One region of the Bacillus sp. 9.4 genome, then DNA from elsewhere that is predicted to be linked to it. Evidence: a T-box and tRNA genes for the amino acid it is inferred to sense, from the RefSeq annotation. Region 1 holds a T-box; the other holds one or more tRNA genes.
What was found. A T-box is a leader RNA that pairs with one kind of tRNA and senses whether it is charged. The one in region 1 lies ahead of tyrS (tyrosine--tRNA ligase), so its partner is inferred to be a tRNA-Tyr.

Region 1 (8,140 bases):
CCAGCTTCGCGAGGAAATGCGGAGAAATATCGTTGATCTTGGTACCGCAGGCCGCGATCAGCAATTTGGCTACGGCTTAATCCAATATAAAGCACAGGCAACAGATTCAGCGTACGCGGCAGCAGAGCAAGCGGTGAAAAAAGCGGAACAAACAAAAGCACAAACCGATATCAACAAAGCGCAAGAACTCGTCAGCCAGCTGCCGGGCTCCGACGCCAAAACTGCCCTGCAAAAAAGACTGGATAAAGTACAGTCATACAGAAATGTAAAAGATGCGAAAGACAAAGTCGCAAATGCAGAAAAATATAAAACACAGCAAACCGTTGATACAGCACAAACTGCCATCAACAAGCTGCCAAACGGAACAGACAAAAAGAACCTGCAAAAACGCTTAGACCAAGTAAAACGCTACATCGCGTCAAAGCAAGCGAAAGACAAAGTTGCGAAAGCGGAGAAAAGCAAAAAGAAAACAGATGTGGACAGCGCACAATCAGCAATTGGCAAGCTGCCGGCAAGTTCAGAAAAAACGTCCCTGCAGAAACGCCTTAACAAAGTGAAGAGCACCAATTTGAAGACGGCGCAGCAATCCGTATCTGCGGCCGAAAAGAAATCAACTGATGCAAATACGGCAAAAGCACAATCAGCCGTCAATCAGCTTCAAGCAGGCAAGGACAAAACGGCATTGCAAAAACGGTTAGACAAAGTGAAGAAAAAGGTGGCGGCGGCTGAAGCAAAAAAAGTGGAAACTGCCAAGGCAAAAGTGAAGAAAGCGGAAAAAGACAAAACAAAGAAATCAAAGGCATCCGCTCAGTCTGCAGTGAATCAATTAAAAGCATCCAATGAAAAAACAAAGCTGCAAAAACGGCTGAACGCCGTCAAACCGAAAAAGTAACCAAAAACCTTTAAGACTTGCATTCCAGGTCTTAAAGGTTTTTTACATTCTAAGAAAATCGTACACAACCTTTTTCCCATCCGCCTCACAGGCTTTTCATACTATTGCTATACAGCCATGAACAGCATAAAATGAACGTTATTACAGTTATCACCACATATGGCGGGATTGTGACTGGGCAGGCAGGCAAGACCCAATGATGCAAAGGGAGTATTAGTGCCTAAAAAGCAGGGCATTTTAACTCTTCTTTTCGTGTTGGGCTCATAACGGCGCCTTGGACAACCCCTATTCTAATGCTCCGTCGTCGACGCGGGCATTTTTGTCATTTTCAGCCGGTATTTCTCACTTTTTTCATTTTGATTGTCAACTTTTCATTTGATACGATGAACAAGCCGACTTTTCTTCAGCAAAGGAGGTTTTGATTGCTTGCATAAAGAGATTGCAAAAGAATTACTGCTGCTCGCAGGAGGAAAAAACAATATTATCAGCATCAGCCATTGTACGACCCGTCTTCGTTTTGATGTAAAGGACGAGACGAAAATTGATATACATGCCATTGAGAACCTGCAAGGTGTGCAGGGCACCTTTTTCCGTTATGGGCTTTTCCAGATTATCTTCGGAGCAGGCGTCGTCAACAAAATATATAAAGAAGTCGTTCATGTATGGGAGAACGCGCCTTCTGAAGAACCTGTCCACCAGAAAAAAGCCAGCCGGAAGCTGAACCCTGCCGCAGCTTTTGCGAAAACACTGTCCGATATTTTTGTGCCGATTATTCCGGCAATAACAGCAAGCGGCCTGCTCATGGGGCTGATCGGCATGATTAAGGTGTTTCACTGGTTCGCTGCCGGCAGCCCATGGATTAAAATGCTCGACCTCGTGTCCAGCACAGCCTTTATTTTACTGCCGATTTTAGTCGGCTTCAGTGCCGCACGGCAATTTGGCAGCAACCCATACCTAGGGGCAGTGATCGCGGGGCTTTTGACGCATCCTGATCTGCTGGACCCGTCTATGCTCGGCAGCAAAACCCCGTCTTCTTTAGACATATGGGGGCTTCATATCCCGATGATGGGGTATCAGGGTTCCATGATACCGATTCTTCTCTCCGTTTTTGTCATGAGCAAAATTGAGAAGCTATTAAAATCGATTGTGCCGAAGTCACTTGATGTCGTGATTATTCCCTTTATTACGGTCATGGTGACAGGGTGCCTCGCGCTGATTGTGATGAATCCCGCCGCGTCCATCATCGGCCAGATCATGACACAATCGATCGTCTATATCTATGATCACGCCGGCATTGCCGCCGGAGCCCTTTTCGGCGGCATCTACTCCACCATCGTCCTATCTGGATTGCATCATAGCTTTTATGCAATTGAGGCAACGCTGCTTGCTAATCCGCATGTCGGTGTCAACTTTTTAGTGCCGATATGGTCGATGGCGAATGTGGCCCAAGGCGGAGCGGGGCTTGCGGTATTCCTCAAAACGAAACAATCAAGCCTGAAGAAAATTGCGCTCCCCGCTTCTCTGACCGCGTTTTTAGGCATTGTTGAGCCGATTGTATTCGGGGTAAATCTCAAATTGATCCGTCCCTTTATCGGAGCAGCCATCGGCGGTGCTATTGGCGGAGCATACGTGGTTGCGGTACAAGTTGTGGCAAATTCCTACGGGCTGACAGGCATTCCGATGATTTCAATTGTGCTGCCGTTTGGCGCCGCGAATTTTGTTCATTATATGATCGGTTTTTTGATCGCAGCCGTCTCTGCTTTTATAGCTACATTGTTTCTCGGGTTTAAAGAAGAGACAGAATAACTGGATTTATTCGTTTTCATTCATAAAACGGGGGATGAAAGGACAAAAAAGCTATGAAAATTAAAAGAATCTTAAATCATAATGCTATCGTCGTAAAGGATCAAAATGAAGAGAAGATTCTCTTGGGTGCAGGAATTGCGTTTAACAAAAAGAAGAATGATATTGTCGATCCGTCAAAAATAGAAAAAACCTTTATCAGAAAAGATACACCTGACTATAAGCAGTTCGAAGAGATTTTAGAAACATTGCCTGAAGACCACATTCAGATTTCTGAGCAAATTATCTCTCATGCCGAAAAAGAGCTGAACATCAAAATCAACGAGCGCATTCATGTCGCTTTTTCAGACCATCTTTCTTTTGCGATTGAACGCCTGAGCAATGGGATGGTTATCAAAAATCCGCTGCTGAATGAAATCAAAGTCCTTTATCCAAAGGAGTTCCAGATCGGCTTATGGGCCAGAGCACTGATTAAAGATAAACTGGGGATTCACATTCCTGATGATGAAATCGGCAATATCGCCATGCATATCCACACAGCAAGAAACAATGCCGGCGATATGACACAAACGCTTGATATTACAACAATGATCCGTGATATTATCGAGATTATCGAAATTCAACTGTCTATTAATATCGTTGAAGATACCATCTCTTATGAACGGCTTGTGACCCATCTCCGCTTTGCCATTCAGCATATCAAAGCAGGCGAATCCATTTACGAGCTGGACGCAGAAATGATCGACATCATTAAAGAGAAGTTTAAGGATGCCTTCCTGTGTGCCCTAAGCATCGGCACCTTTGTGAAGAAGGAATACGGCTTTGAGTTTCCTGAAAAAGAATTGTGCTACATCGCCATGCATATTCAGCGGTTCTACCAACGGTCAGTCGCACGCTGAGACAAACAAAAAACGCTTTTGATCATCTCAAAAGCGTTTTTTTATATCTGTATTATTGGTTGATCGCCGGGTTGCTGATCGTATTCCACTTCGTATACGACATGTAATGGAAATACTGATCACGATATGGGTGTTTCGTATTGGAATTCCAAGGCTTTTCACCGCCGCAGAAGTGGACGACTGCCGGGTTTTGTCTCGCTTCGTTGTAAAGCTTCCGCCCTAACAGAGTCGGTGGGGTTTTCAGCTTTAACATGATATAGGTTTGAGCGTTCCAGCGCGGATGAAGTTCATACCACTGATCATACAAGATCGCATTCAGTGCATCTTGGTCATGCAGCACAAGAAAGTCTTCGTCTGGGTGTTCATTGATAAAGTTGATGACTTTTTCTGTGATGTTTTGCTTTCTCCAAGACTCAAAATCAATAATCATGATACCTGAGTTAAAATACTTCCCTGTATCAGTGACGTTCATTTCTTTCAGGCGTTCATGCTGCCCCGCATCCTCAACAGCGGCTACGGTGTATGGCGCAATGTCTAAGTCCCATAGCTTAGAAATATCCTCTAGGACAAGCGCATCACAATCGATGTAAATCATTCGTTTGATGCTTTCATCCTTAATTAAGTCGGGAATCGAAATGCGGTAATACGCGGCTTTTGTAATATGGCTGCTCTCTACCGCATGTTCATACATTTTGGTATCCACTTCTAAAAACTCAATCGGCACTCCGAATTTCAAAGTGGTTTCTTCCAGTCTTTTTTTGTTATCAGGCTTAATTCCGCCATCAATGACGTATAATTTTACCTCTCTCTCCTGATCCATGTTAGTCAATAAAGAAACGAACATCCCACCTAAATGACGAGCATAATTATCATCTGCGCATGATACGATATGCATGATTTCATCTTTCCTCAATGGTATTCATCTCCCTTTTTGTTGTACAAGTTACATACCCTTTTTCAAAAAAATAAACACGTTCTCCGACATTTTTTAAAACAGAATGTGTGATACAACAAAAAAGGTGTCATTTTTTGAAGATGCGATAAAGCCAATAAAGAATGAAAAAGCTGGCGACCGTGATGGCTTCAGCCGAGACGATATACCATGGCCATGGCCCGAGAACATCTAAGAGAGAGGATCCGCCCGGTTTTTTCGTCAAATACATATAATTCGCGCCAAGCCAGCGATCAATCAGGAAAATACAGACGCCGTACACATTAACAAGCAGGACTGTCACCCATAACGAGCGCTGGCCCATTCTGTAGGTGCCAATCACAGCCATCAGCAGACAGGATAAAAACACAGACCCGTGAGAAATAAAAAAGAGGATATATCGGATATGCGGAAATGAAAACATACCAAGGTCAGGAGTGGCAAGAGCCTGAATCGAACTGCCGATGCCGGCAAAAAATAAAAACACAAACAGCTTTCTGCTTTTTGTCACTAACATAATAGCTGACAAATACACCGACAGGTCACTAAGCTGGAGAGGCAATGAAGTGCGCACCGACCACCTGCCCGTGGCGACCATCCATATTTGATAGCCGATTTGCGAACCAAGCAAAAGAAACACAAACAGAGAACGCAAAAACCGGCTGGCCCTCGGCTGCTTGACCCCATCTTGGAACAAAAACAACAGAATGGCGAAAAGGGCGATAATCGCTAACGTCACTACATGCTCTGTCGAAAATAGATGAAACGGATCATGTTTATAGACGGATTGAACATATTTTTGCAAAACTGCACCCCCGTTTGCGGTTTTTTGTTTATTTTGGCGTTGTTTGGGCTTTTTTTATTCAACCGATATATGGGCTTGAAGTTCACATCATCCTCTGTTACAATTCGTTTCATAGCTAATGATTCTGTTAATTTAAGGCAGGCCTAAAAAATGGAACGTTCACATCAACATCAGCAGCTTCGGAAGGAAGAACACGATACACTTTCTAAGCTCAAACAAATGCCCGTCGAGTCACTCAACCTAGAAGCCATTTCGATCGCTACGAATCTGTATCGGTCTGCACAAAGGCTCCGTGTCAAAATGGAGACTGAGGTTCTTTCTTCCTATAACCTTTCTTGGACCGCTTTCTCCATTCTTTATGATCTATGGGTATGGGGAGCGCTCGAAACGAGAAAAATCGCTGAGCTGTCAGGGATATCTACAGCTACAGCAAGCAACGTGATCAAAACGCTCGAAAAAAAGAATTTTTGCCGTAAAAGCATCGACACAAGAGATCGGCGACTCGTGTTTGTCTCTATCACCGATTCCGGCAAACAAGCGATCGAAGAACTCTACCCGGAGTTTCACAAAGGGGAAACAGAGCTCATTGCGGGAATGACGAAGGACGAACAGAAAATATTGACAGGGCTGCTTAGAAAGGTAGCTGACAATCTTCATACAACATAAGCTTTGACGGGAATCCAGTAGCGGTTTGTCTCCCTGTTTCAGAGAGCCGGCGGAAGGTGCGAGCCGGCACACAGCAAACGTGAATTACCTCCCCGAGCTTTCTTTGTGAACCTTAAAAGTAGCAAAGAACGGGAAACCGTTATTCGAATGAGCGGAAGACAATGTCTTCAACCAGGGTGGTACCGCGTGCATTGAGCCACGTCCCTTATCGGGATGGGCTCTTTTTTGTGTTTGTAAAAAAGGAGGAAAAATGATGAGAACATTTGAGCAGCTCACAGCGTCACAGCAAAAAGAGGTAGAAAGACAGCTTCAGCTATACATGACAGGCGCCCACGAAGTCATACCGCCGGAGGAATTAAAGGCAAAGCTCGTGAAATCAATTTCCACGGGCACGCCGCTTAAAATTAAGCTCGGATTAGATCCGTCTGCACCGGATGTACATTTGGGCCATACGGTTGTGTTAAATAAGCTTCGCCAATTTCAAGAAAACGGCCACATTGTCCAGCTGTTAATTGGGGATTTCACAGGAAAAATTGGTGATCCGACGGGAAAATCGGCAGCCAGAAAGCAACTGACTGATGAAGAAGTTCAGCACAATGCCAAAACCTACTTTGAGCAATTCGGAAAAGTGCTTGATCCAGAAAAAGTCGAGCTTCACTATAACTCAAAATGGCTGAAAACATTGAATCTGGAAGATGTCATTGAATTAGCAGGGAAAATAACGGTAGCCCGCCTGATGGAGCGCGACGACTTTGAAGAACGCATCGCCATGCAAAAACCAATCTCACTGCATGAATTCTTTTACCCATTGATGCAGGGATATGATTCTGTCGTTCTCGAAAGTGATATTGAATTAGGCGGAACGGATCAGCATTTCAATGTCCTCATGGGACGGCATTTCCAAGAACGATACAACAAAGAAAAACAAGTCGTCATCCTTATGCCGCTCTTGGAAGGCTTGGATGGCGTCGAAAAAATGTCAAAGTCGAAACACAACTACATCGGCATTAACGAACATCCAAACGACATGTACGGAAAAACGATGTCACTGCCCGACAGCCTGATGAAAAAATACATCCACTTGGCGACAGACTTAGAGCTTGAAGAGAAAAAACAGCTCGTAAAAGACTTAGAAACCGGCGCCGTTCATCCGCGTGATGCCAAAATGCTTTTAGCCAAAACAATCGTCCGAATGTATCACGGAGAGAAAGCAGCAGAAGCTGCCGAACACTCGTTTAAAACAGTCTTTCAGGAAAACAGCCTGCCGGAAGATATACCGGCCGTAAACTGGAAAGGCGAAAAAACGATAGCGATGATTGATCTGCTCGTCAAGCTAAAACTCCTCTCTTCGAAGAGCGAGGCGCGCCGCATGATTCAAAACGGAGGTGTACGCATCGACGGAGAGAAAATAACAGATGTTCACGCCAAAGCAGAGATAAGAGAGAATATGATCATCCAAGTCGGCAAACGCAAGTTTTTAAAGCTCCAATAGTCTGATATTCCGAAACGCTTATGACCCTTCATTCATAAGCGTTTTTTTGCAGGTATAAAGCACTGTCTTTTCAAAAACGCTCTCCATCTTGCAGGAAACTCCTTTAGCATCCCGAAATATTCCCCAACCATACATTTAGGGGAGGTTTATTTTTGATGAAAAAGCTTTTGACTGTCATGACGATGGCTGTTTTAACTGCCGGCACACTGCTCTTGCCGGCACAGAGTGTCACCCCTGCCGCGCACGCTGTACAAATATCAAATAGCGAGCGCGAGCTTCCATTCAAAGCAAAACATGCGTACTCTACCATTTCTCAGCTAAGTGAAGCAATCGGCCCCAGAATAGCCGGAACTGCAGCTGAAAAAAAGAGTGCCCTATTGATCGCCTCATCAATGAGAAAATTAAAGCTTGATGTGAAGGTTCAACGATTCAACATTCCTGACCGGCTTGAGGGAACACTGTCTTCAGCAGGACGCGATATTCTTCTCCAAGCGGCGTCCGGTTCAGCTCCGACTGAGGAACAAGGGCTGACGGCCCCGCTTTACAATGCGGGATTGGGCTATCAAAAGGACTTTACCGCTGACGTCAAGGGCAAAATCGCCTTGATTTCCAGAGGAGACCTGACTTATTACGAGAAAGCCAAAAATGCCGA
Region 2 (8,140 bases), on a different contig from region 1:
CAGCTTCAACGACCCCCAATACGCCGTCAAGCTTTCTTAAACCCTGAGCATCTGCTTTGCTTTCATCGTAAGGCGTAATGCGCAGGCGTGTCATGCAATGCGTATATGAAGAAATATTGGATTTTCCTCCGCATAGCTCAAGGATTTTCTGTGCGAGATGATGGTAGTTATTTTCTTTGCTCATTAAAACCCCTCCCCTTCAAGATGCCTTATTTTATTCTCATAGATTGTATGGCTGCTCTCGTTTTATCTATATAACCGGTTGTCGTTTCATACTGCTCAGCCGCCATGCCTAAAAACAAAACATCAATTATAAAAAGCTGGGCGAGGCGGGAGGAAGTGGCTGCACTTCGAATCAAGGCTTCATTGGAATGGGCTGTATACAAAGGGACATCAGCCAGTGCGGAGACGGATGTCTGACTGAATTGTGTGAGGCTGATCGTTGTGATGCCTTTTTCCTTGGCCATGGCAAACAGTTCAATGATTTCCTGTGTCTCTCCTGAAAACGAAATGGCGAATACGATGTCGTCTTTATCTGCATTTGCGATTAAAGATGCCACAAGATGAGTGTCTGTAAACGCGGTTGCTTGTTTATGAATGCGAAGCCACTTTTGCTGGGCGTCCTTGGCGACAATGCCGGAAGCCCCGAGGCCGATAAAATGCACGGTATGAGCTTTGAGAAGCAGAGAAACCGCTCGTTCAAGCTCTTTGTAGTCCATCAGGTCTGAAGTATCCTGAATGGCTTGAATGGCATTGCCGGCCGTTTTTTCGGAAATGGAGGGCAGCGGCTCGTGGGGAACAATATCCCGGTAGCCCTGAAACGTAGGCTTTGCCAGATCGCCCGCTACTCTCATTTTTAAATCTTGAAATCCTTTTAAACCGAGTGATTTGCAGAGCCTGATGACGGCAGCGTCACTTGAATTGGCTAAGGCGCTGATTTCGTTGACCGTGCTTTCGATTGCTTTGTGGGGATGGGCTAGGATATAATCTGCAAGTTTGCGCTCGGATGGAGGGAGCTTATGCTTCATTGATTGGATGATCGCTAAACCGCCTGTGGCCATTCTAGTTCTCTCCTTATCATGGATGGTAATGTTCGATTGCTTTGTCAATGAAACCGTTTGCTTCATCGAGTAATGTCTTTGCTTGTTTCTGATCTGTGCTTGTTTTGAGCATGACGATTGCTGTTTTGACGTGATGATCGGCTTGTTCCAGAGTGTATCTGGCTGTGTCGTATGAAGCGTTTGTAAGGCTTTGGATAATGCTGATGGCGCGTTCTTTTAGTTTTTTGTTGCTGACGTTGACGTCTACCATCAAGTTTTCGTAAACCTTGCCGATTTTGACCATTACAGCGGTAGATATCATGTTTAGAATCATTTTATGAGCGGTTGCGGCTTTCATACGTGTTGATCCTGTAATGGTCTCAGGTCCGACGACAACCTCAATGCTGTGATCCGCATCCTTGCTGATGGCGGAATTTTCATTGCAAGTAAGGGCGATGGTGTGTGCTCCGACTTTGCGGGCGTATCTTAGGGCGCCTGCGGCGTAGGGTGTGCGGCCGCTCGCTGCGATGGCAATGACGGTGTCATTTGAAGTGAGCTGTATGTTTCTTAAATCTTCAGCTCCTGCTTCTTCACTGTCTTCAATGCCCTCTGCTGCCTGTAAAAAGGCTTCGGGGCCTCCAGCCATGATTCCGATGACCTGATCTGGGCTTACGCTGTAGGTGGGAGGACATTCAACAGCATCCATGACGCCGAGTCTGCCGCTTGTGCCGGCGCCTGTATATATGAGCCGGCCTCCATTTTGAAACGATTCATAAGCGCAGTCTACAGCTGTTTTGATGTCGGGGAGAACCTCTTGAACGGCTGCAGCGACTTTCATATCTTCGTTGTTGATCATTTTGAGGATGCCGAGAGTGTTTGCTTTGTGGATTTCAACTGTTTGGCTATTGCGTGATTCTGTTGTAAGACGGTGAAGGTTTAATGGTTCTGACATGAGGATGCCCCCTGTTTTAAAATGATATATCTCAATATTCAGTATATTCATTTCTGTTATGATATTTCAACTATGTTTTTAAATTTTTGAAATTTTATTTCACTCAAGACTATAAGAAATGATGAAGGATCAACTGTTCTCCAAGCGGCCCGATTCTTCGCCGTCCTTTATCAAGGAACCCGCTTTTCATATAAAGGTGTTTTGCGCGTATGTTCAGATGATTGACGGCCAAGATGATTTCGTCGCACCATGGAAAATATCCGCTCACAAAAGCGGGAAGCAAAAGCATGGCTTTTTTCGCATAGCCTTTTCCGTGATGCACAGCGTTTAAAGACAGGGAGCTGAGCAGTAAAGCAAATGGATTGTTAGAATAAGAAGCAAGCGTTTCTTTTGATGCATGTAAAATGAAAAAACCGACTGGAAGGTCGTCTTTTAAGACGACAACCGGGTATCGGTCCTGTATGCCCAGAGCCTGAGACAGCACCTCTTTCGGGAGGGAGGTAAAGCGTTTGTCATCGTTGGTGAGCGTGAATGATTGGAGCTCGGGCAAGTGTTCAGGTTTATAGAAGGATAAAGAAATGTCTTGAGTCATGGGGTGGCCTCCTTACAATATGTCGTTAAGCTCGTTTTCCGAAATGACGCGGTAGCCCGCTTGTTTTAACAGTGCGGCGGTTACTCCGCTGCCGGTGATTTTTTTGCCAGAGAATGTGCCGTTATAGATAAAACCGCTTCCGCAAGATGGACTGTTTTCTTTTAATATGACGGCAGAAGCGTTGATTTCTTTTGCGTAAGCCAATGTTTTCGCGGCGCCTTCCATATATAGTTCTGTGACGTCTTCTCCTGAAGCTGTCACGATTTTCGCTGTTCCATTGAGGACATCCTCGCCGGTGCCTCCTATGATTTCTGCGGGTTCGCGTGGGGTAGAGAAGCCGCCGAGAAGTTCAGGGCAAGCCATGACTGCTTTCTTTTCATCGACGAGTTTTCTGATTTTCTCCGACGCTGCGTGAGAGCCGTTATATCTGCATTCAATGCCTCCAAGGCAGGAACTGACTAGAATCATATTGGTTTCTCCTCTCTTGCTTTGCTTGTCTCTATCATAAAATAAATGGCTTTAGTTGGGAGGCTTTTTCAGTTAAAAAAGGAGTTAAAAAGTTTGAAAATAAAAAATTTAATTTTCGTCTTTACAAACAGGGGGTGACCTGTATATAATAACTTTTGTCAGCTCGACGAGAACACAACGGCCCGTTGGTCAAGCGGTTAAGACACCGCCCTTTCACGGCGGTAACACGGGTTCGAATCCCGTACGGGTCACCATTTGGAGGATTAGCTCAGCTGGGAGAGCATCTGCCTTACAAGCAGAGGGTCGGCGGTTCGAGCCCGTCATCCTCCACCATCTTGCCGGTGTAGCTCAATTGGTAGAGCAACTGACTTGTAATCAGTAGGTTGGGGGTTCAAGTCCTCTTGCCGGCACTGTTTTTTCAAAATTTAATGTGGAGGGGTAGCGAAGTGGCTAAACGCGGCGGACTGTAAATCCGCTCCCTCAGGGTTCGGCAGTTCGAATCTGCCCCCCTCCACCATTATTGGGCTATAGCCAAGCGGTAAGGCAACGGACTTTGACTCCGTCATGCGTTGGTTCGAATCCAGCTAGCCCAGTCACAGACACCTTTGATCAAAAGGTGTCTTTTTTCTTTTCGGAAAAATCATTCCAACTTCTAACTGTTCAGTCTGTATAATAATTTTAAAAATATGTTAAGGTAGTTTATTCACGAATTACCATCTACACCCTGCCAAAAATTTGATAAACTTATTTTATAAAAAAATTGAAACCTTTTGAAACGAAGCTCGTATACATACAGACCGGTGAAGGCAGAGGTTAGATAAATATGGAAATGATGATTAAAAAAAGAATTAAACAAGTCAAAAAAGGCGACCAGAATGCATTTGCGGACATCGTAGATATTTACAAAGATAAAATTTATCAGCTTTGCTACCGTATGCTTGGCAATGTGCATGAGGCGGAGGATATTGCACAGGAAGCTTTCATCAGAGCGTACGTTAATATCGACAGTTTTGATATTAACCGGAAATTTTCAACTTGGCTTTATCGAATCGCGACCAATTTGACCATTGACCGCATTCGCAAAAAGAAGCCGGATTATTACCTCGATGCAGAGGTGGCTGGTACGGAAGGCTTGACCATGTATTCTCAAATCGCCGCAGATGGTGTTTTGCCTGAAGATGCAGTTGTGTCGCTGGAGCTCTCAAACACGATACAGCAGAAAATTTTAAAGCTTCCTGACAAATACAGAACAGTCATCGTATTAAAGTATATTGACGAACTCTCATTAATTGAAATTGGGGAGATTCTAAACATTCCTGTGGGGACTGTGAAAACGCGGATTCACAGAGGCAGAGAGGCTCTTAGAAAACAATTAAGGGATCTTTAAGTGGGGTGATGAAATGAGCTGTCCTGAACAAATTGTGCAGCTTATGCATATGCATCTTGATGGAGATATCCTTCCAAAAGATGAACACGTATTAAATGAACATCTGGAGACATGCGAGAAATGCAGAAAGCATTTTTACGAGATGGAGAAATCCATAGCGCTCGTACGGAGCACATCGCATGTCGAAGCCCCCGCGGATTTTACCGCTAATGTCATGGCAAAATTGCCTAAGGAGAAGAAAAGAGCTTCTGTAAAAAGATGGTTCAGAACCCATCCCGTTATCGCAGCTGCTGCGGTATTCATCATTTTGATGGGCGGAGGTTTTTTTAACAGCTGGCATAATGACCACAATTTCAGCGTATCCAAGCAGCCGAATCTTGTGGTTCATAACCATACTGTGACCGTGCCAGAAGGTGAGACGGTCAAAGGTGATGTCACTGTCAAAAACGGCAAGCTGATTATTAAAGGCAAAATAGACGGGGATGTAACCGTCGTAAACGGCGAAAAGTATATGGCCTCTGCTGGACAAGTCACCGGTCAGATTGAAGAAATCAATCAATTATTCGACTGGACATGGTACAAGATGAAGTCTGCGGGGAAAAGTGTACTCGATGCATTCAGTCCGAACGGAGAAGAGTAAAGCGCGTTAGCCGCTTTGCTCTTTTTTTGCGGGCTGAGAGGGCTGGCACATTTCACTTGCTAAATCGAAATGTGGTATAATGGGCTCGCTATGTAAAGTACATATGCGTAACACGTAAAACACAAAATACGAAATGACTGAAATCTTGGAGGACGAGGAAATGGCTTTTGAGGATATCCCTTTTTTGCAGTACCTCGGCAATGCCGTTGATATTCTCCTTGTTTGGTATGTGATATATAAATTGATTATGGTGATACGCGGCACGAAAGCGGTTCAGCTGTTAAAAGGAATTGTAGTCATCGTGCTTGTTCGTATGGCCAGCCAATATTTGGGCCTCAGCACACTTCAATGGCTGATGGACCAAGCGATAACATGGGGATTTTTAGCAATTATTATTATTTTTCAGCCTGAGCTGAGAAGAGCGCTTGAACAGCTAGGCCGCGGCCGCTTTTTTTCGAGGAGCGGCACGCCTGTTGAAGAAGCGCAGCAGAAAACGATTGAGGCCATTACAAAAGCGATCAATTATATGGCGAAACGCCGTATAGGCGCCTTGCTTACCATTGAGCGGGATACTGGAATGGGGGATTATATTGAGACCGGCATACCACTGAATGCCAAAGTCAGCTCTGAGCTGCTGATCAATATTTTTATCCCAAACACCCCGCTTCATGACGGTGCGGTGATTATGAAAAATAATGAAATTGCCGCGGCCGCCTGTTATCTGCCGCTTTCTGAGAGCCCGTTTATTTCAAAAGAACTGGGCACGCGGCACAGAGCGGCTGTCGGTATCAGTGAAGTAACAGACAGTTTGACGATTATTGTGTCTGAAGAGACCGGCGGCGTCAGTGTGGCAAGGAACGGCGACCTTCACAGAGAGCTAACAGAAGAAGCGCTGAAAGAAATGCTTGAAGCCGAGTTTAAGAAAAACACCAGAGACACTTCTTCTAACCGCTGGTATTGGAGGGGCAAGAAAAATGGATAAATTCTTAAACAACCGCTGGGCTGTGAAAATCATTGCTCTGCTTTTCGCGCTCTTGCTTTATGTGGCGGTTAACAGCAACCAAGCACCGACTCCAAAAAAACCGGGTGAATCTTTCTTTCCGACATCAACAACTGATGAAGCAACTCTGACTGATATCCCGGTTAAAGCGTATTATGATGATGAAAATTACGTCGTGACGGGTGTTCCGCAAACGGTTAATGTCACGATAAAAGGCTCGACAAGCGCCGTGAAAAAGGCTCGGCAGACCAAGAACTTTGAAATATATGCCGATATGGAACATTTGAAAACCGGCACGCATAAGGTTGAGCTTAAGGCCAAAAACGTGTCGGATGGGCTGACAATCTCAATTAATCCGTCTGTTACGACAGTGACCATTCAGGAACGGACGACCAAAAGTTTTCCCGTAGAAGTGGAGTACTACAACAAAAGCAAGATGAAAAAAGGCTATTCTCCGGAGCAGCCGATTGTCAGTCCGAAAAATGTGCAGATTACCGGATCGAAAAATGTCATCGATAATATTTCTCTTGTAAAAGCTTCAGTGAATTTGGAAAACGCAGATGAAACGATTGAAAAGGAAGCGAAAGTGACTGTCTATGATAAAGACGGAAACGCGCTTCCTGTCGACGTGGAGCCCTCGGTCATCAAGATTACCGTTCCGGTGACAAGCCCGAGTAAAAAAGTGCCCTTTAAAATTGAACGGACAGGAAGCCTTCCTGACGGTGTCAGCATAGCGAATATTGAATCCAGCCCCAGTGAGGTAACGGTTTACGGCTCACAGGATGTGTTGGATTCTCTTGAATTTATTGACGGCGTCAGCTTAGATTTAAGTAAAATTAACAAGGATTCCGATATCGAGGCAGATATTCCGCTTCCTGACGGTGTCAAAAAAATCTCACCGTCAAAGGTGACTTTGCATATAGAAGTCGATAGTGAAGCGGATCAGAAGTTCGAGAATGTCCCTATCAAGACTGTAGGGCTGAGCAGCTCACAAAACATTGAATTTCTTGATCCTGAATCACAAGCGATAGATGTAACGGCTAAAGGCTCTCCCACGAATATAAATAAACTGAAAAAATCAGATATTGAATTGTATGTGAATGTTTCAGATTTAGAGGACGGGGAGCATAGCGTGAAGCTTGAAGTGAACGGGCCACAGAATGTAACTTGGTCCTTGGGGCGGAAAAACGCCAAAATCAAGCTGACGTCTAAGAAAAGCAATACATCAACGAATGATAACAGCAGCAATACATCAGGGAACCAGGATGACACAGATAAACAAACAAATGATCAAAAGAACAATCAGCAAGAAGATACAAAGAACACTGATAAAAACAACAACGATCAAAACCAAGACGAAAATAAAGATCAAAACCAAGATCAGGATGAGGATGAATCCACTGCGAATTCACAATCCTCATCGGAATAAAAAAGGAGCGATTATAAAATGGGCAAGTATTTTGGAACAGACGGTGTAAGAGGTGTCGCCAATAGTGAGCTTACACCTGAGCTGGCCTTTAAAGTCGGACGTTTCGGCGGTTATGTGCTGACAAAAGACAAACAACGTCCAAAAGTGCTGATAGGCCGCGATACACGCATCTCCGGCCATATGCTGGAGGGAGCCCTTGTCGCCGGACTTTTATCCATTGGCGCAGAAGTCATGCGTCTGGGTGTCATTTCTACACCAGGTGTATCTTATTTGACAAAAGCGATGGATGCAGAGGCGGGCGTCATGATTTCCGCTTCTCATAACCCAGTGCAGGATAACGGCATCAAATTCTTTGGGGGAGATGGATTTAAGCTTTCTGATGAACAAGAGGCTGAAATTGAGCGCCTGATGGACGAACCTGAGGATAAGCTGCCAAGACCTGTCGGAGCAGATCTTGGACTTGTAAACGATTATTTTGAAGGCGGACAAAAATATCTGCAATTCTTAAAACAGACAGCTGATGAAGATTTCACAGGCATTCATGTGGCATTGGACTGTGCCCATGGCGCAACGTCATCCTTGGCGACACACCTGTTTGCTGATTTAGATGCAGATGTTTCTACAATGGGGAC

Region 2: it has a tRNA-Tyr gene. The T-box ahead of tyrS (tyrosine--tRNA ligase) is inferred to sense a tRNA for this amino acid. The anticodon was not compared.

The regions. Positions count from the first base shown of each region.
Region 1 is NZ_JBVFMU010000004.1:81,935-90,074, forward strand. Features, by position in the region: gene epr (minor protease Epr) at 1-892, shown strand, start outside; gene sacX (SacY negative regulator SacX) at 1,319-2,698, shown strand; gene sacY (transcription antiterminator SacY) at 2,752-3,594, shown strand; gene ACZ07B_RS16210 (glycosyltransferase family 8 protein) at 3,647-4,507, opposite strand; gene ACZ07B_RS16215 (YwaF family protein) at 4,617-5,330, opposite strand; gene ywaE (tyrZ transcriptional regulator YwaE) at 5,481-5,996, shown strand; T-box leader at 5,991-6,205, shown strand; gene tyrS (tyrosine--tRNA ligase) at 6,247-7,488, shown strand; gene ywaD (aminopeptidase YwaD) at 7,644-8,140, shown strand, end outside.
Region 2 is NZ_JBVFMU010000005.1:14,869-23,008, forward strand. Features, by position in the region: gene ACZ07B_RS17750 (PTS transporter subunit EIIC) at 1-184, opposite strand, end outside; gene ACZ07B_RS17755 (MurR/RpiR family transcriptional regulator) at 210-1,061, opposite strand; gene murQ (N-acetylmuramic acid 6-phosphate etherase) at 1,078-1,992, opposite strand; gene ACZ07B_RS17765 (GNAT family N-acetyltransferase) at 2,102-2,584, opposite strand; gene ACZ07B_RS17770 (2-thiouracil desulfurase family protein) at 2,597-3,052, opposite strand; tRNA gene ACZ07B_RS17775 (tRNA-Glu) at 3,232-3,306, shown strand; tRNA gene ACZ07B_RS17780 (tRNA-Val) at 3,310-3,385, shown strand; tRNA gene ACZ07B_RS17785 (tRNA-Thr) at 3,390-3,462, shown strand; tRNA gene ACZ07B_RS17790 (tRNA-Tyr) at 3,485-3,569, shown strand; tRNA gene ACZ07B_RS17795 (tRNA-Gln) at 3,574-3,645, shown strand; gene sigW (RNA polymerase sigma factor SigW) at 3,876-4,439, shown strand; gene rsiW (anti-sigma-W factor RsiW) at 4,453-5,079, shown strand; gene cdaA (diadenylate cyclase CdaA) at 5,240-6,061, shown strand; gene cdaR (CdaA regulatory protein CdaR) at 6,054-7,508, shown strand; gene glmM (phosphoglucosamine mutase) at 7,527-8,140, shown strand, end outside.